Regions from separate parts of the Isoptericola sp. b408 genome, predicted to be linked through region 2. Evidence: predicted binding sites of a transcription regulator. Region 2 holds the regulator's gene; the other holds the start of a gene.
What was found. The regulator HrcA, encoded in region 2, represses chaperone genes, less so after heat shock. The targets are predictions, from matches to a motif close to TTNGCACTCGNNNNNNNCGAGTGCNAA.
Positions count from the first base shown of each region.

Region 1: the regulator HrcA is predicted to act here: its motif matches at 4,413-4,439, upstream of groES (co-chaperone GroES).

Region 1 covers NZ_JAUQYQ010000001.1:972,539-981,854, reverse strand. The annotation lists gene Q6347_RS04655 (exonuclease domain-containing protein) at 1-606, shown strand, start outside; gene guaB (IMP dehydrogenase) at 636-2,153, opposite strand; gene Q6347_RS04645 (MerR family transcriptional regulator) at 2,244-3,353, opposite strand; gene Q6347_RS04640 (WhiB family transcriptional regulator) at 3,556-3,855, shown strand; gene groES (co-chaperone GroES) at 4,005-4,301, opposite strand; gene Q6347_RS04630 (class I SAM-dependent methyltransferase) at 4,477-5,703, shown strand; gene Q6347_RS04625 (glutamate--cysteine ligase) at 5,750-6,907, shown strand; gene tsaD (tRNA (adenosine(37)-N6)-threonylcarbamoyltransferase complex transferase subunit TsaD) at 6,918-7,961, opposite strand; gene Q6347_RS04615 (malonic semialdehyde reductase) at 8,067-8,687, shown strand; gene Q6347_RS04610 (sulfurtransferase) at 8,788-9,316, opposite strand, start outside.
Region 2 covers NZ_JAUQYQ010000002.1:197,198-206,513, forward strand. The annotation lists partial or broken gene Q6347_RS06520 (AAA family ATPase) at 1-2,153, opposite strand, end outside; gene Q6347_RS06525 (hypothetical protein) at 2,188-2,394, opposite strand; gene Q6347_RS06530 (LuxR family transcriptional regulator) at 2,563-5,409, opposite strand; gene hrcA (heat-inducible transcriptional repressor HrcA) at 5,656-6,696, shown strand; gene dnaJ (molecular chaperone DnaJ) at 6,745-7,866, shown strand; gene Q6347_RS06545 (16S rRNA (uracil(1498)-N(3))-methyltransferase) at 7,877-8,653, shown strand; gene Q6347_RS06550 (histidine triad nucleotide-binding protein) at 8,663-9,016, shown strand; gene Q6347_RS06555 (PhoH family protein) at 9,019-9,316, shown strand, end outside.

The DNA of each region.
Region 1 (9,316 bases), on a different contig from region 2:
ACGACCGAGGTCCGCACCTGGCTGATCGACCCCGGGGTCGAGATCCCCGAGGAGGCGGCGGCGATCCACGGGGTGACGACCGAGCACGCCCGCGCGCACGGCGTCGCCCCGGCCGAGGCGCTCGAGGAGATCGCCGCGCTGCTCACCACGCACCTGCGCGAGGACGTCCCGGTCGTGGCCTACAACGCCGCGTTCGACCTGACGCTGCTCGACGCCGAGCTGGCGCGCCACGGCCTGCCGACCCTGCCGGAGCGGCTCGGACGGCCCGTCGCCCCCGTGCTGGACCCGCTCGTGATCGACCGGTGGCAGGACCGGTACCGCCGGGGGAAGCGTCGGCTGGGCGACCTGTGCGAGCTCTACGGCGTGGTCGGCGACGGCGAGCTGCACAGCGCCGACGTGGACGTGCTGGCCACCCTCGACGTGCTGGACGCGCAGGTGCTGCGGTTCCCCGACCTGCGCTCGGTGGCGCTCGACGCCCTGCACGCGGCGCAGCGCGACGCCCACCGCTCGTGGGCGGAGAACTTCAACGCCTGGCGCGACCGCAAGGGTCTGCCGGGACCCGGCGCGTCCACGTCCTGGCCCACCACACCGCGCGCCGCCGGCTGACCGGACGGCGGCCGCGCCGCCGGGCGAGGTCAGCCGACCTTGTAGTTCGGCGCCTCGACGGTCATCTTGATGTCGTGCGGGTGGGACTCCGCCAGCGAGGCCGAGGTGATCCGCACGAACTTGCCCTTCTCCTGCAGCTCCGGCACGGTGCGCGCACCGACGTAGAACATCGTCTGGTGCAGCCCGCCGACGAGCTGGTGGGCCACGGTCCCGAGCGTGCCCTTGTAGGGCACCTGGCCCTCGACACCCTCGGGCACGATCATGTCGTCGCTCGTGACCTCCGCCTGGAAGTAGCGGTCCTTCGAGTAGGACTTCTTGCCGCGCGAGGACATCGCGCCCATCGAGCCCATGCCCCGGTAGGCCTTGAACTGCTTGCCGTTGATGAGGATGGTCTCGCCGGGCGACTCCTCCGTGCCGGCGAGCATCGACCCGAGCATGACCGTCTCGGCGCCGGCCACGAGGGCCTTGCCGATCTCGCCCGAGTGACGCATGCCGCCGTCGGCGATGACCGGGACCCCGGCCGGGCGCGCGGCCCGCGACGCCTCGTGGATCGCGGTGATCTGCGGGACGCCGACGCCGGTCACCACGCGGGTGGTGCAGATCGACCCGGGGCCGACGCCGACCTTGACGGCGTCCGCGCCGGCGTCGACGAACGCCTGGGCCCCGTCCTGGGTGGCCACGTTCCCGCCGATGACCTGGACGTGGCGCGTCGCCGGGTCGGACTTCAGCGCGCGCACCATGTCGATGAGCATGCGGACGTTGCCGTGGGCCGTGTCGGCGACGAGCACGTCGACACCGGCGTCGATGAGCGTCGTGGCCCGCTGCCACGCGTCACCGAAGTAGCCGATGGCGGCACCGACGAGGAGCCGGCCCTGGGAGTCCTTGGAGGCGTTGGGGAACTGCTCGGACTTGACGAAGTCCTTGACCGTGATGAGGCCGGCGAGGCGTCCGTCGTCGTCGACCAGCGGGAGCCGCTCGAGCTTGTGCTTGCGCAGCAGGGCGGTGGCGTCCTCGCGGGAGATGCCGGCGTCGCCGGTGATCAACGGCTGCCGGGTCATGACGTCGGCGACGGTCGTCTCCGCCCACTCGGCCACCGGGGTGAAGCGCAGGTCGCGGTTCGTGACGATGCCGACGAGACGGCCGGCCTCGTCCAGCACGGGGAACCCGGAGACCCGGTACTCCCCCGCCCGCTGGTCGAGCTGCTCCAGGGTGGCGTCCGGACCGATCGTCACGGGGTTCGAGATGATCCCCGTCTGCGTCCGCTTGACCAGGTCCACCTGGTACGCCTGGTCCTCGATCGAGAGGTTGCGGTGCAGCACGCCCAGACCGCCCTGCCGGGCCATCGCGATGGCCATCCGGGACTCGGTCACCGTGTCCATCGCGGCGGAGACGAGCGGGGTCCGTAGCGAGATCTCCCGCGTCAGGCGCGAGGTGGTGTCGATGTCCGAGGGCGCCAGGTCCGAGTAGCCGGGCAGCAGGAGGACGTCGTCATAGGTCAGCCCCAGGAAGCCGAACGGATCGTGGGCGGGCGAGGTCGTCTCCGTCATGTCCCGAGTCTACGGCGCGCACGGAGGGGTCAGCCGCGGTCTCCGTCACACCGCGGCGCCTCCCGCCGACGCCCCGGCCGGCCGGCCGGGTCAGGCGCCGATGACCGCCAGGACCTCGTGCAGCAGGCCGGTGAAGGAGCGCACGCGCTGGACCTGGGCGGCCAGCGGCAGCTCGCTGGCGGCGTCGTCCCGTCGCAGCCCGACGAAGATCGGCAGCTCGGGGAACCCGTCGTGCACGGCGTGCACGACGTCGAGGTCCGGTCGACGCTGCCCGGTGGCCAGGACCAGCGCGGCGGGCCGCACCATCGTGACCAGCTCCAGGGACCGCCGGGCACTGGCCGGCCCGGTGACGATCCGCGCCGTCTTGCCCTTGGCCGTCAGCGCGGCGGCGAGGGCGTGCGCGGACAGCGGCACGGTCTCGTCGGGACCCGCGAAGATGAGCACGATGTTGCGCATCCGGCTGGGGTGGTTGGCCGGCGGCCCGCCGTTCTGGACCACGGACTGCTCGAAGGCCTCGGTGAAGGATCGCAGCGCCTGCAGCGCGGCCGTCGCGAGGACGATCTCGGGGACGGCGCCGGGCCCGGCCAGCACGGTCCGCTCGGCCACGCGGCTCCACGCCGGTTCGAGCAGCTGCGCCCACCAGGCGGCGGGGTCGCCGTGCGGCGGGATGCGCACCAGGTCGTCGCACCGCGCCTGGTCGTAGGCGAGCGCCGCGTCCACCACGGCGGAGACCCTGCCGGACGCCTGCTGCCCCTGCTGCGCGCCGGCGCCGCGGCCTCCCTGGCCGCCACCGGGCAGCGCCCGCAGGTGGGCCCGCCCTGCTCGGGCGGCGGAGTCCGCCGAGTCCGCGGACTCCTCGGCCTCGTCGGCGGCCGCGTCCTCGGGCGGGCTCGGCGGCGCGGACCGACGGGCCTCCTCGAGCTCGTCGACGTCCGCCTCGAGGGCGGCCTGGGCGGCGTCGACGGGGGCGACGCCCTCGAGCGTGAGCCGTCGCATGACGAGCAGCCGGGCGACGTCCTCGGGGGTGTAGCGCCGGTGGGAGCCGGCCGTGCGGTCCGAGGGGCCGAGACCGTAACGACGGTCCCACGTGCGCAGCGTGGCGGGGGCCACGCCGAGGCGCCGCGCGACGGCCGCGACCGCGAGCCCGGGGCCGGACGGACGCGTAGCCCCGGCATCCTGGACGGGTCGCGAACGGGTCATGCGTCGATTCTGCCCAGGGGTTCCCGGGACCGCCACCGCGCCGGGTGGCCCGTCTCACCTTGAGTCCGAATCGATCATCGAACCTGGTCATGAAGCGATAGCAAGCGGTTCAGGCCCTGGTCACCCCTTTTCACCCACACCCACTTCAATCGGGTCGACCTGCTACTTGAACAACTTCTGCACAACTTGTAGGTTGTTCGCCATGACGGAGATCTCGCGGTTGCCAGGACCGGTTATGGAGTTGTGGGAGTGGCAGTACCAGGGGTCGTGCCGTGACGCGGACGACACCCTCTTCTTCCACCCCGAGGGTGAGCGCGGATCCACCCGCCGACGACGCGCGGAGGCCGCCAAGGCGATCTGCCGCAGCTGCCCGGTGATGATGGAGTGCCGCGAGCAGTCGCTGCGGGTCCGGGAGCCGTACGGCGTCTGGGGCGGCCTGAGCGAGGACGAGCGGTCGGCGATCCTCAGCGGTCGCGACCGCGAGCACAAGAAGGCGAGCTGAACCGACCTCGGTCGACGGCCGGTCGCACCCCCTCGCCCGCGCCCCCGTCCGAGCAGACGACGAGAGCCCCGCACCGGATCGGTGCGGGGCTCTCGTGCGGGGAGGGGGACCCGGCCGTCAGGCCAGGGCTCCCGCCCGGCGTCGCGGCGTCAGCCGACGACGACGGCGAGGATGTCGCGCGAGGACAGGACCAGGTAGTCCTCCCCGGCGTACTTGACCTCGGTGCCGCCGAACTTGCTGTAGATGACCTTGTCGCCGACCTTCACGTCGACCGGGACGCGCTCGCCCTTGTCGTTGAAGCGGCCGTCACCCACGGCCAGGACCTCGCCCTCCTGGGGCTTCTCCTTGGCGGTGTCCGGGATGACCAGGCCGGAAGCGGTCGTGGTCTCGGCCTCGACGGCCTTGACGACGATCCGGTCCTCGAGCGGCTTGATGGGGACCGACACGTCGGACCTCCTTGTTCGCGATGACTAGCGTTGACTGGGTCGCGCCCGGCCGCTGTCCGTCGTCGCGGGTGCCGGCACAGCGCGTGCGCTGGGACCAAATCTAGGCAGCCCTTAGCACTCTGACAAGTCGAGTGCCAGAAGCGGTCCCGTCGGGACGGCCTGAGAGCATGGACGGATGGACGTGGCCTCGCTCAGCAAGCTTCTCAGCCCCGAGGGCTGGACCCTGCTCAACGACCTCCCCCCGTACGAGGAGTCGCAGGCCATGGCCCTGGCGACGCGGATGCGCGCCGAGGGTGTCGATCCGGACCTCGCGGCCGCGGCCCTCACGCAGTCCCGGCTCCGCGCCCGTGCCCGGGCCAAGCTCGGCCCGTTCGCCGACGGGATGCTGTTCACGCCGGACGGGCTGGAGCAGGCGACCCGGCTGACCGTCGCCGCCGTGCACGCCCGCCGGTACCTGGCCGCGGAGGTGCACAAGGTCGCCGACCTGACCTGCGGTCTCGGCGCCGACGCCCTCGCCTTCGCGGGCGTGGGCCTGCAGGTGCTGGCCACCGACGTCGACGAGGTCACCGCCGCGCTGGCGACCGTGAACCTGCGAGCCTTTCCCGAGGCCGAGGTCCGCCACGGGGACGGGCTGGCGCTGGACCTGGTCGCCGAGGGCGTCGACGGGGTGTACGCCGACCCGGCCCGCCGGACGCGCGGCGGCCGGCGCGTGTTCGACCCGTCGGCCTGGGCCCCGCCGCTGGACGCCGTGTGGGGGCTGCGGGACCAGGTCCCCGCCGTCGGCATCAAGGTCGGCCCCGGCATCGGCCATCAGGGCCTGCCCGAGGACGCCGAGACCCAGTGGGTCTCCGTGGACGGCGACGTCGTCGAGGCCGGCCTGTGGTTCGGGCCCCTCGCCCCCGACGGCCCCGGACGCTCCGCCCTGATCCTGCGCACCGAGGACGGCGGCACCGTCTCGCGGCTCGTGCGTCCCGGCGCCGAGGGCGTCGACCTCGCCCCCGACGTCGGGGCGGTCGGCTCGTACCTGTACGAGCCGGACGGGGCCGTGGTCCGCGCCGGGCTCGTCGCGCACGCCGCCGCCGAGCTCGACGGCCGGCTGGTGGACCGGACCATCGCCTACGTCACCACCGACGCCCCGGCGGCGGCGCCTCCCCCGGGCACCGCGCCGCTGGCCACCGGCTACCGGGTGCTGGACGTCATGCCGTTCAACCTCAAACGGCTCAAGGCCTACCTGCGCGAACGGGGCGTCGGCCGGCTGACCGTGAAGAAACGCGGCACCGCCGTGACCCCCGAGCAGCTGCGGGCCCAGCTCTCCCTCCGGGGGGACGCCGAGGCCACGCTGGTGCTGACCCGCGTCGCCGGGCGTCAGCACGTCCTCGTGGTGGAGCCGCTGGGGGGCTGATCCCGGCCCCGTGGTGCACCGCCACCACGCGTGGAAGCATGGCTGCATGGTCCTGGAGTTCCAGCCCTCCCGGCGATCGAGCGTCGGCCTCGAGTGGGAGCTGGCGCTCGTCGACGCCGACTCCGGCATCCTGCGCCAGGTGGCCCCTGCCGTCATGGCCGAGCTCGGCCCCGACGCGCGGGCCCGGCACGTCAAGCCCGAGTTCCTGCGCAACACCGTGGAGATCGTCTCGGACGTGTGCGCCACCGTCCCCGGGGCGATCGCCGACCTCGAGAACGGGCTCGCCCGGGTCCAGGAGGTCATCCGCCCCATGCGGGCCGAGCTCATGGGTGCCGGCACCCACCCCTTCGCGCCCTGGTCGCAGCAGCAGGTGACCGACAAGGAGCGGTACGCCACCGTGGTCGACCGCGCCCAGGTCTGGGGCCGCCAGCAGGTGGTCTACGGCGTGCACATGCACGTCGGCGTCGAGGACCGGGCCAAGGTGCTGCCCATCCTGCGCTCGCTGCTGGTCCACGTCGCGCACCTGCAGGCGCTCTCGGCGTCGTCGCCGTACTGGGACGCCGCCGACACCGGCTACGCCTCGATGCGTGCGCTGCTGTTCCAGCAGCTGCCGACGGCGGGGCTGCCCTACCAGTTCACCGAGTGGAGCGAGCTGGAGCGGTACACCGCCGACATGCTCAAGACCGGCGTCATCGACGACTTCACCGAGGTCCGGTGGGACGTGCGGCCCGCCCCGCACTTCGGCACCGTCGAGGTCCGCATCTGCGACGGCACGTCCAACGTGACCGAGCTGGCCTCGCTCGCGGCCCTGGTGCACTGCCTGGTCGAGCACTTCTCGACGCTGCTCGACGAGGGCCGGCCGCTGCCGACGATGCCGCGGTGGTTCGTCCACGAGAACAAGTGGCGGGCGGCCCGCTACGGCATGGACGCCATCATCATCCTGGACGCCGACGGGAACGAGGAGCTCCTCACCGACGCGCTGCCCCGGCTGCTCGAGGAGCTGGCCCCCGTGGCCGAACGTCTCGGCTGCGCCCCGGAGCTCGACCGGATCCGGGACATCGTCCGCCACGGCGCCTCCTACCAGCGCCAGCGCGCCGTGGCCGCGGCGCACGGCGGTGGCCAGACCGGGCTCGAGGCCGTGGTGCGCTCCCTGGTGGCCGAGCTGCACGCCGGCCACCCGCTGACGCCGTCCGCCGCGGAGTGACCCGCGGCCGCTAGACCGTGATGGTCGTCAGCGGCATCGAGGAGTCCACCCCGATGTCCAGGTCCGACGGCGGCAGCCCCGCCCGCACGACGGCGGAGCCCAGCGCGGCGATCATCGCCCCGTTGTCGGTGCAGTAGCGGATCGGGGGGATGCGCAGGTCGATCCCCGCCGCGGCGCATCGCTCGGCCGCCATGTCCCGCAGCTGGCTGTTGGCCGAGAACCCGCCGCCGATGATGAGGGTCCCGACGTCGTGGGCACGGCAGGCCGCGATGGTCTTGGCGGTGAGCACGTCCGCGACGGCGGCGGCGAAGGAGGCCGCGACGTCGGCCACGGGGACCTCCTTGCCGGCGTCCTGCCGGGCCTCGACCCAGCGGGCGACGGCCGTCTTGAGGCCGGAGAAGCTGAAGTCGTAGGCGTGCTTGGCCTGGTCCTTCGGCGCCGTCAGGCCGCGGGGGAACCGGATCGCCTCCGGGTCGCCCTCGCGCGCGAGCCGGTCGATGTGCGGGCCGCCCGGGTAGGGCAGCCCGAGCAGCCGCCCGACCTTGTCGAAGGCCTCCCCCGCGGCATCGTCGAGCGTCGAGCCGAGCTCGGTGACGTCCGTGGCGATGTCGTCGACGAGCACCAGCGAGCTGTGGCCGCCGGAGACGACCAGCGCCATCGACCGCTCGGTGAACGGCCCGTCGACGAGCTGGTTCACCGCCGCGTGCCCGATGACGTGGTTGACGCCGTACAGCGGCTTGCCGAGACCGATCGAGAGCGCCTTGGCCGCGCTGGCACCGATCGTCAGCGGGCCCACCAGGCCAGGACCGGCGGTGACCGCGACGGCGTCGATCTCCGACAGGTCGACGTCGGCCTCGCCGAGCGCCCGCCGGATCGTGGGGGTCATCGCCTCGAGGTGGGCACGGCTGGCCACCTCCGGGATGATGCCGCCGTAGCGGGCGTGCTCGTCCATGGAGCTCGCCACGGCGTCGAACAGGAGCTCGTCTCCGCGCACCAGGGCGACACCGGTCTCGTCGCAGGACGTCTCGATGCCGAGGACCAGGGGATCAGCCATGGCCCACATTCTGTCACCACCGCCGGCCCCGCTCCGGAACCGTCGTGACCAACGCCACGCCGGCCGCCAGGAATCATGCGAACGCATGGACGGTTCCCCACGGACATGACCGACACCCTGCTCGAGACCGCCACCCTCGCCGTCGACGAGGCGTCCGCCGACCGCCTCTTCCGTCACGCCCGCTCCACCTCGCAGTGGACCGGCGCCGAGGTCACCGACGCTCAGCTGCAGGCCGCGTGGGACCTGGCCAAGCTCGGTCCGACCGCGATGAACACCCTGCCCCTGCGCCTGCTGGTCGTGCGCAGCCCCGAGGCGAAGCAGCGGCTGGTCGAGCACATGGGCGGCGGCAACAAGGCGAAGGTCGAGGCCGCGCCGGTCTCCCTCGTCCTGGCCGCCGACCCGGCCTTCCACGAGCACCTCGACGAGCTCTTCCCGGTCTACCCCGGGATCCGCGAGCAGCTCGCCCCGGCGACGGAGGTCCGCGAGCAGATGGCGCGCAAGAACGCCCTGCTGCAGGCCGGGTACCTGATCGTCGCGCTGCGCGCCGCCGGTCTCGCGGCCGGGCCCATGGACGGCATGGACGCCGACGGCATCGACCGGGAGTTCTTCGCGGAGTCCGGCTGGCGGTCGCTGATGGTCGTCAACGTCGGCGAGGCCGACGGCGAGGGCTCGCCGCACCCCCGCGGGCCGCGCCTCGACCTGGGGCAGGTCTCCCGCACCCTCTGAGACCGCCCTCTGCTGTGGGTATGAGATCGGCAGCCCCGGACGGGTTCGGGGCTGCCGATCTCATACCCACAGCGTTGTCGCGGGTGCTGGGAGCCCTGCGTCAGGAGACGGCGACCGGGCGGCCCGGGTCGTTCGACCACTGGGACCAGGACCCCGGGTAGAGGGCCGCCGGCACGCCGATCGACGCCAGGGCGGCGATCTCGTGCGCCGCGGTCACCCCGGACCCGCAGTAGACGCCCACCGTCGCGTCCGGCCTCACCCCGAGGGAGGTGAACCGGGCACGCAGCTCCGCCTCGCTGCGGAAGGCGCCCTCGTCGTCCAGGTTCTCCGTCGTCGGCGCCGAGACGGCGCCCGGGATGTGGCCCGCCTGCGGGTCGACGGGTTCGACCTCGCCGCGGTACCGCTCGGCGGCCCGGGCGTCGAGGAGCACACCCGAGGTCGCCAGGTCCGCCGCGTCGTCGGCGTCCAGCACCGGCATGCCCCCGGGGTGCGCCACCATGTCGCCGGGCACCCGGCGGGTGATCCCGACCTCGAGGGGGTGGCCCGCCCGGCGCCACGCCTCGAGCCCGCCGTCGAGGATGCGCACGGCGTCGTGACCGAACCAGCGCAGCAGCCACCACGCCCGGGCG
Region 2 (9,316 bases):
ACGTCCCCGCGCTCCAGGGCCAGGTCCGCCAGCGTGGTGGTGAGCAGCGAGCGCACCTGCAGCTCGATCCGGCCGTGCCGTTCCCAGGACGCCCGGTAGGTCCGGACCACGGACTCCGCCTGCTCGACCTCGCCGCGCCACAGCAGGAGCCAGGCCCACAGCTCGGTGAGGGTGACCGTGAAGACGCTGCGGCCCATGAGGGGGACGGTCCGCTCGAACCAGGCGGCCGCCTCGTCCCAGCGGCCGAGGTCGATCAAGGCCTCGATGCCGTTGCCCTCGATGCGCGACCGCATCCCGATCCCGGTGCCGCGCTCGCGCGCCCGGGTGGCGCCCTCCTCGGCGATCTCCAGCGCCCGGTGCGCCCTGCCGACGCGCAGGGTGGCCTCGGAGGCGTTGACGAAGTGCTTCATCAGCGCGTCCCAGTCGTCGCCGGCGAGCTCACGGTCGAGGGCGAAGTCCTCGAGCCCGTCCAGGTCGCCGGTGACCACGCGGCTGACCGCCCGGATGTTGTAGCAGCGCGCCTGCAGCCTGCGGTCCCCGGCCTCCTCGGCGGCGGCCAGACCCTGGTTGGCGAGCTCGATGGCCCGCTCCTCGTGCCCTTCCATCATCGCGCCCCGGGCGGACTCGGTGAGCAGGGCGGCGCGCCCGGCGACGTCGTCGTCCGGGATCTCCTCCAGGGCGTGGTCGAGCAGGCGCCGGCCCTCGTCGGACCCGGTGACCTCGGCGGCCGTCGACAGCGTCACGTAGGCGGAGACGCGGCCGGCCGGGTCGTCGGGCGGCCACTCGGCGAGGGCCTGGCGGGCGAGCGCGAGCGCACGCTCGGCCTGGGACCCGACGTGCAGGGCCCAGGCCACCCGTCGCATGAGCTCGGCGTGGGTGGTGCCCGTGACCCCCTCGGGGTCCGCGACCAGGTCCCACAGCTCGAGCGCCCGCTCGCCCAGGGCGACGGCCGTGGACGTCGCCGCGTACTCGCCGGCCGCGGCCTGGCCCGCCACGCACGCGGCGAGCGCCCGGTCCGGCACGCGGGCACGCCACCAGTGGTCCGCGATCTCCGCGAGGCGGGCGATGGTGGCCGGCCGGGTCTCCAGGGCGCGGGCGTAGGCGGTGTGCAGGCGTCGGCTCTCGCTGGGCAGCAGCTCGGTGGCCACGGCCTCCTGCATGAGGGCGTGCCGGAACCGGTAGCCGTCGGCGTCGACGACGAGGACCCCGGCCTCGACGGCCTCGCGGGCGGCGGGCTCGGTCTCCCGGACGGCCTCGTCGCCGAGCGCCGCGGCGAGCAGCTCGTGCCCGACGCTCTGCCCGGCGGCGGCCACGGTGCGGCAGAACTCCTGCGCCTGGCGGCCGAGGCGTGAGTACCGCAGGAGCATCAGGTCGCGCACCGAGTCCGGCAGGGTGACGCCGACCCCGGTGGCGAGCTCCTCGACGTAGAACGGCACACCCTGGCTGCGGTCGACGACCTCCTCGAGGTCGACGGCTCCGGCGTCGAGGTGCGCCCGGAACAGGGCGACGACGTCGTGGGCGGCGAGCCGCGGGACCTCGATCCGGGTGGCGAGCCGGGCCCGCTCGATCTCCGCGAGCAGGGTCCGCAGGGGGTGGGTCCGTCCGACGTCGTCGCTGCGGTACGTGACCACCACCAGCAGCCGGCGGCCCGGGGCGGTGCGCGCGAGGCGGGCCAGGCAGCCGCGGGTGGCGTCGTCGGACCAGTGCAGGTCCTCGATCACGACCACGACGGGCCGTCGCCCGGCGAGCGTGGTGAGCAGTGCGGCGAAGGCCTCCGGGAGGCGTCCGGCCTCCCCGTCCGCCCGGACCTCGACCAGCTCGGGGAGCACGACGCCGAGGGCGTCCGCCGCCGGTCCGGCGGCCTCCAGCGTGGCCTCGGCCCCCAGCGCGGCGACGGCGTCCCGCAGCAGACCCGCGAGCCCGGCGTAGGGCACGGGACCGGCGCCGGAGTCGGCGCACTGGCCCCGCAGGACGAAGGCCGGGTCGGCAGCGGACCCGTCGAGGAGCTCCTCGACGAGGCGCGTCTTGCCGATCCCGGCCTCGCCACCCACGATCACGCACTGGCCGTCGCCGTGCGCGGCCTCGTCGAGGAGGCCACGCAACGTCGCGAGCTCGCTCTCGCGGCCGATCAGCGGGACCCGGCTGACCCTCATGAAGTCATGCTGCCAGCCCCCGGGGCGGTACGCCTCAGGCTGCGCGGACCGCACGGGCCCGAGCCATGCGCAGGCGGTCGAGGGCCACCAGCACGCGGGGGCGCGGGGCCGTGGCGGGGTGCCGGCGGTGCGCCGGTGCCGTCCGCTCGCCGCGCTCGGCCGCCTGACGGCGGTGCTCGGCCTCGCGGACGACCTCGGCCTCCTGGAGGCGGTACATCTGGTGGAACTGCTCCGGGGACATGGTGACCCTCCTTGGTCGGCGGGCCGGGGTGGCTCGCGATGACTCCAGGTTCGGTCCCTGAGGTAGGGGCGTGGATCGGGCATCCGACCGGTCTTCGCCGGCGCGTCGCTCGACAGGCCTGAGGTACCCGCCGGCCCGGGGCGGCGCCCGTCTGAGGTACCCGGAGGGTCAGGCGGGGTGCGCCGTGGACCGGGCCACGACGGCGGCCTCGGTGCGGCTCGTGACGCCGAGCTTGCGCAGGATGGCCGAGACGTGCACCGACGCCGTCTTGCGGGAGATGAACAGCCGCTCGGCGATCTGCCCGTTCGTCAGTCCCTCGGCGACCAGCTCCAGCACCTGGCGCTCCCGGTCGGTCAGCGGGTCGGCGCCGGCCTCGGCCGGCCGGCGCCGGGTCGGTGCCGCGAGTCCCGCGTCGTGCAGCAGCGAGGTCGCCCGGGCCAGCAGGGAGCCGGCACCGACGTCGCGCGCGGCCTCCGCGGCGTCACCGAGCAGTTCGCGCGCGCGAGCCTTGTCGCCCGCCGCGAGCCGGTGCTCGCCCTCGCGCACGAGGGCGTAGGGGCGCAGGTGTGCCGGGGCGCCGTCGTCGGGACCGAACGCGCTGACCTCGGGCCACGGGGTCCGGCCCAGCTCGGCGGCGAACACCGTCGCCCACAACCGGTGGGTCGGCCAGAAGGCGGCGGCGGCCAGGGCCTCCTCGTACGGTCCGACGTCGACCGCCCGGCCGGCGGCGCGGGCCCGGGCGAGCACCCGGGCGGCGACCGCCAGCACCGTCAGGGCGTACGCCCCGGACAGCCGACCGGGGTCGGCGGCGTGCCGGACCAGGTCGAGCGCGTCGTCGACGTCGTCGCGCGCGAGGGCCAGCTCGGCCAGCGTGGCCGGGGCCCGACCCCGGACCTGCATCTCCACCTCGGCGAACCGCAGCCACACGGCCCGGTGGCGTCGCCCCATCGCCTGGGCGGTCTCGACGTCCCCGCGCCACAGCGTGAGCCACGTCCATCGTTCGGCGAGGTAGACGGCCCAGGCGCTCGGCGAGACCTCGTTCGTGGCCCGCCGGTACCAGGCGTCGGCCTCCTCCCAGCGGCCGAGCCCGATGAGGGCCTCGGCGACGTTGCCCTCCAGCATCGCGCGGCTGCTCCAGCCGGATCCCCCGGCGCGGCCGACCTCGGCACCGGCGGAGGCGGTCCGCAGCGCCTCGGCGAACCGGCCGAGCCGGAGCTGGTGGTCGGAGAGGTTGGTGAAGTAGTGGGCCCGCCCGGCCCAGTCGTCCCCGGAGAGGCGGCGGGACTCCTCGAGCTCGTCGAGGCCGCCCGGGTCGCCCGCGCTCAGCCGGGCGAGACCGCTGGTGTTCAGCAGCAGCGCGGCGGTGGAGCGGTCGCCCGCGGCCGTCGCGGCCTCGTAGCCGCGCCCGGCGGCCGCGACCGCCTCCTGGAAGCGGCCGGCGAGCATCTTGGCGCGGGCGTCCAGGCGCAGCAGCCCGGCGAGCGTCCCGAGGTCGTCCTGCGGTGCCGCCGCGAGCGCCTCCCGGGTCCGGTCCAGGCCCGCGACGTCGCCCGCGCGCAGCTGCTGCACCGCCACGAGCCCGAGGGTGCGGGCCCGGCCCGCGGGGTCGTCGGCGGGCCACTCGTCCAACGCCTGACGTGCCAGCGCCAGGGCCCGGTCGACGTGGGTCGCGACGGTCTCGGCCTCGGCGACCCGCACGAGCAGGTCGTGGTGCGTGGTCCCGGTGACGTCCGCCGCGTCCGGCACGGTGTCCCACAGCTCGAGAGCCCGTTCCCCGAGCCGGACGGCAGCCGCCGGGGCGACGTCGTTCGCGGCGGCGTCCAGGCCGGTCACGGCGGCGGCCAGGGCGCGGTCCGGCACACGGGCGTGCCACCAGTGGTCGGCCTGCTCGACCAGCCGCGGCACGGTGGCCGGACCGGTGGCCAGCGCCTCGGCGTAGGCCGCGTGCAGCCGCCGCCGCTCGGTGGGCAGCAGCTCCGCCTCGACGGCCTCCTGCATCAGGGCGTGACGGAACCCGTAGCCGTCGGGGTCGGCCTGCAGGACCAGGGCGTCGACGGCCTCGCGCGCAGCGGGTTCGGCCCGCTCGAGCGCCTCGTCGCCCAGGACGGCGGCCAGCACGTCACGGCCGGCGCGGACCCCGCCGGCGGCGACCACCCGGCAGAACGCCTGCGCCGCCTCCGACAGGCCCGCGTAGCGCAGCAGCAGGACGTCACGCAGCGAGACGGGGATGTCACCGTCGTAGCAGCAGGCGAGCTCCTCGACGTAGAAGGGCACGCCCTCGGCACGCACGACCAGCTCGCCCAGGCCCCCGGCGCCGGTCCGGTCCGCGCCGGCCGGTGCGTCGGGGAGCACGGCGCGTGCGAGCTCGACGACCTCCGGGTCGGCGAGGCGCGGCACCTCGACCCGTTCGGCGAGCCGAGCCCGGTCGAGCTCGGCCAGGGTGGTGCGCAGCGGGTGGCGCCGGCCGACGTCGTCGCTGCGGTAGGTGACCAGCACGAGCAGGTGGGTGGACGGGGCGGCGCGGGCGAGCCGCGCGACGGTGGTCCGCGTGACGTCGTCGGACCAGTGCAGGTCCTCGACGACGACCACGACCGTCCGGCGGGCGCAGACCGTCGTCATCAGGTCGGTGAGCACCTCCGGTACGCGGCCGCCGTCGACGCCGGGCCGCACGGTCACCAGCCGGGGCAGGATCACGCCGAGGGCGTCCGCCGCGGGGCCGGCGGCGTCCAGCACCGCCTCCTCACCGAGCGCGCCGACCAGGTCCCGCAGCACGCCGTCGAGCCCGGCGTAGGGGACGGGGCCCGCGCCGGAGTCGGCGCACTGGCCCCGGGCCACGAGGGTCGTGCCGGTGTCGACGCCGTCGAGGAGCTCCTCGACGAGGCGCGTCTTGCCGATCCCGGCCTCACCGGCCACGACGAGGCATCGCCCCGCGCCGTGCGTGGCACCGTCGAGGGCCTCGCGCAGCGCGGCGAGCTCGGGCCGGCGCCCGACCAGGGGGACCTGGCTGACCCTCATGGGGACATGCTGCCAGCCTGCGGGACGGCACGCCTCGGGCGGGACGGACCGCCCCGGTCCGGCGGTGCCGCGGGCGGACGAGCGTCGACAGCACACGGGGACGGGGCCCGGCGACGGGGGCGGGCATGACGTACCTCACCGGTGACGGGCGGGTGACGCCGGACCGTCGCACGAACCGCGTAAGATGGCACTCAGCCCTGGAGAGTGCTAAACCCCCCGGGGCGCCGAGCGAGGGGAGGTCGAGAAGTGAGCGAGGAACGTCGGCTCGAGGTGCTGCGCGCCATCGTCGAGGACTACGTCACCACGCGCGAACCCGTCGGGTCGCGCATGCTCACCGAGCGTCACCGTCTCGGTGTCTCCCCGGCCACGATCCGCAACGACATGGCCGCGCTGGAGGACGCCGGGTACATCGCCCAGCCGCACACGTCGGCCGGCCGGGTGCCCACGGACGCCGGGTACCGGGTGTTCGTCGACCGGCTCGCCGAGGTCCGGCCCCTCAACGTCCCCCAGAAGCGGGCCATCGAGGCCTTCCTGTCCGAGGCGATCGACCTCGACGACGTCCTGACGCGCGCGGGGCGGCTCATCGCCCAGCTCACCGGGCAGGTCGCCGTCGTGCAGTACCCGTCGCTGCGGCGGTCCGGGCTGCGCCACCTCGAGCTCGTGCCCGTGGCGGACTCCCGGATCCTCGTCGTGGTCATCACCGACACCGGCCGCGTCGAGCAGCGCTACTGCGAGCTGCCGGTGCGACCGGACGGGACGGATGCCGGCACGGACCTCGACGAGGGCACCATCGGCGAGCTGCGGGCCCGGTTCAACGCGGCCGCCGCCGGCAAGCGCCTCGCCGACCTCACCGGCGTGTTCGCCGGCGTGGTCGAGTCCGTGGGCCCGCGCCTCAGCGGCGTGGCCCAGGCGGTGGCGGACCTCGTCGTCGAGACGCTCGGGGAGGAGAACGAGGAGCGGATCGTGCTGGCCGGCACGGCCAACCTGGCCCGGTCCGGCGCCACGTTCGAGCAGGGGCTGAGCCCCGTCCTCGAGGCGCTCGAGGAGCAGGTGGTGCTGCTCGGGCTCCTCACCGAGATGGCGACCGACGGGGTCGGGGTGCGGATCGGGCACGAGAACCGGCTCGACGGTCTCACCGAGACCTCCGTCGTCGCCTCCGGTTACGGTAGCGACGGCGACACCGTCGCCTCCCTCGGGTCCATCGGCCCCACCCGCATGGACTACCCGGGCACCATCGCCTCGGTCCGCGCCGTGGCACGCTACCTGTCCCGCGTGCTGCCGAACTGACCACCGGTATCCCTGACCAGACTTCTCCACGTCACCGAAGAGAGACCTGTGACCGACTACTACGAGATCCTCGGCGTCGAGCGTGACGCCACTCCCGAGCAGATCAAGAAGGCCTATCGCCGCATGGCGCGCGAGCTCCACCCCGACGTCGCGGGTGCCGAGGGCGAGGAGAGGTTCAAGGACGTCGCCCGGGCCTACGAGGTGCTGTCGAACCGCGAGAAGCGCGAGCAGTACGACCTGGGCGTCGACCCGAGCGCACCCGGCGGCGGCGCCGGAGCCGGCTTCGGCCAGGGCTTCGGCTTCCAGGACATCTTCGAGACGTTCTTCGGCGGCGGCCAGGCCAGCGGTCCCGTGCCGCGGGCCCGGCGCGGCCAGGACGCGCTGGTGCGCATGGACATCGACCTCTCCGAGGCCACGTTCGGCGGCAAGCGCGAGCTGCAGGTCGACACCGCCGTGGTGTGCGGCACCTGCGGCGGCAACGGGTGCCGGCCCGGGACCGACGTGCGGACCTGCGAGGTCTGCCACGGCCAGGGCAACGTCCAGCGCGTGGCCCGGTCGTTCCTCGGCCAGGTCATGACGACGGCGCCCTGCGCGGCCTGCCAGGGCTTCGGCACGATCATCCCCGAGCCCTGCGCGGAGTGCTCCGGCGAGGGCCGGGTGCGCTCGCGTCGCTCGCTGACGGTCAACGTCCCCGCGGGCGTGGACACCGGGACCCGGATCAAGCTCGCCGCCCAGGGCGAGGTCGGGCCGGGCGGTGGTCCGGCGGGCGACCTGTACGTCGAGATCCGGGAGAAGGCCCACGACACGTTCGTGCGCCGCGGCGACGACCTGCACTGCACCCTGCCGGTGCCGATGACCGCGGCCGCGCTGGGCACCGTGCTCGAGCTGTCCACCCTCGACGGCCAGCAGGAGATCGACCTGCGTCCGGGCATCCAGCCCGGCGAGATCGTCACCCTCAAGGGCCTCGGCGTGGGGCACCTGCACGGCAACGGTCGCGGCGACCTCAACGTCCACGTCGAGGTCCAGGTGCCGACCTCCCTCGACGAGGAGCAGACCGAGCTGCTGCGCCGGCTGGCGAACCTGCGCGGCGAGGAACGCCCCGACCCGCGGCTGGCCGCGGCCCACCCGGGCGTGTTCTCGCGGCTGCGGGACAAGTTCGCCGGGCGCTAGGCGCGACGTCGTGAGCGCACCGGTCTTCGTCGACCACGGCGTGCCGGCCTCCCTGGCCCCGGGGGCGACCTACGTCCTCGGCGGGGCGGAGGGGCGGCACGCCGGCGTCGTCCAGCGACGGCGCGCCGGTGAGCGGGTCGACGTGGTCGACGGCGCGGGCACCCGCGTGCTCGGCGTCGTCGAGACGGTCGACGGCGGCGAGGTCGCCCTGCGCGTCGAGGACGTGCGGCACGAACCGGCGCCGGCCGTGCGCCTGACCCTCGTGCAGGCGCTGGCCAAGGGCGACCGCGACCACCAGGCGGTCGAGGCCGCGGTCGAGGTCGGGGTCGACGCCGTCGTGCCCTGGCAGGCCGACCGGTCCGTCGTCGTCTGGCGCGGACCGCGGGCCGAGAAGGCGCGCGCCAAGTGGGCCGCCACCGTGCTCGCGGCGGTCAAGCAGTCCCGCCGCGCGTGGCTGCCGCCGGTGGAGGAGCACGTCACCACGCGGACGCTGGCCGCCCGGGTGCGCGACGTCGTCGCCGCGGGCGGTGCCGTCGTCGTCCTGCACGAGGAGGCCACGACACCGCTCGCCGACGTCGCGCTCCCGGAGCCGGCTCTCGGCGCGGACGCGCCTCCCGAGCTGGCGCTCGTCGTCGGCCCCGAGGGCGGGATCTCCACGGAGGAGGTCAGCGCGCTCACCGACGCCGGCGCCGTGACGGCACGGCTCGGCCCGCACGTGCTGCGTACCTCCACGGCGGGTCCCGTCGCCGTGGCGCTCCTGAGCGACCGGCTGGGCCGCTGGCGGTAGCGTGGACGCATGACGACGGAGACCGAGGCGGACTGCCTCTTCTGCAAGATCGTCGCCGGCCTGCAGCCGGCCGACGTCGTGGCCGACACCGAGCGGGTCCTGGCGTTCCGGGACATCGACCCGCAGGCGCCGGTGCACGTGCTCGTCGTGCCCAAGGAGCACCACGGCGACGTGTCCGTCCTGGCCGCCGCCGACCCGGAGCTGCTCGCCGAGGTCGTCGCCGTCGCCGACGAGATCGCGCACGACCTCGCCGACGGCCAGTACCGGTTCATCTTCAACTCCGGCCCGCGTGCGGGCCAGAGCGTCTTCCACGTGCACGGCCACGTCCTGGCCGGCACCCAGCTGGGATGGAGTCCCGCCTGAGCATGACGTCCCCCGCCTCCGACCGCTCCCTGACCGACCACCCGCGGCACGCCACCGAGCATCGCGTCGTCGTCCCCCCGCACGTGCCGATGGTGGCGCTGCTCGGCAGCGGCGACTCCGTCCTGCGAGCGATCGAGGACGGGTTCCCCGGGGTGGACGTGCACGCCCGCGGCAACGAGATCTCCGTGCACGGCCCGGCCGGCGACGTCGCCCTGGTGGCACGGCTGCTCGACGAGCTGGTCGAGGTCGTCGAGGCCGGCACCCCGCTCACCCCCGAGGTGGTCTCCCGCTCGGTGTCGA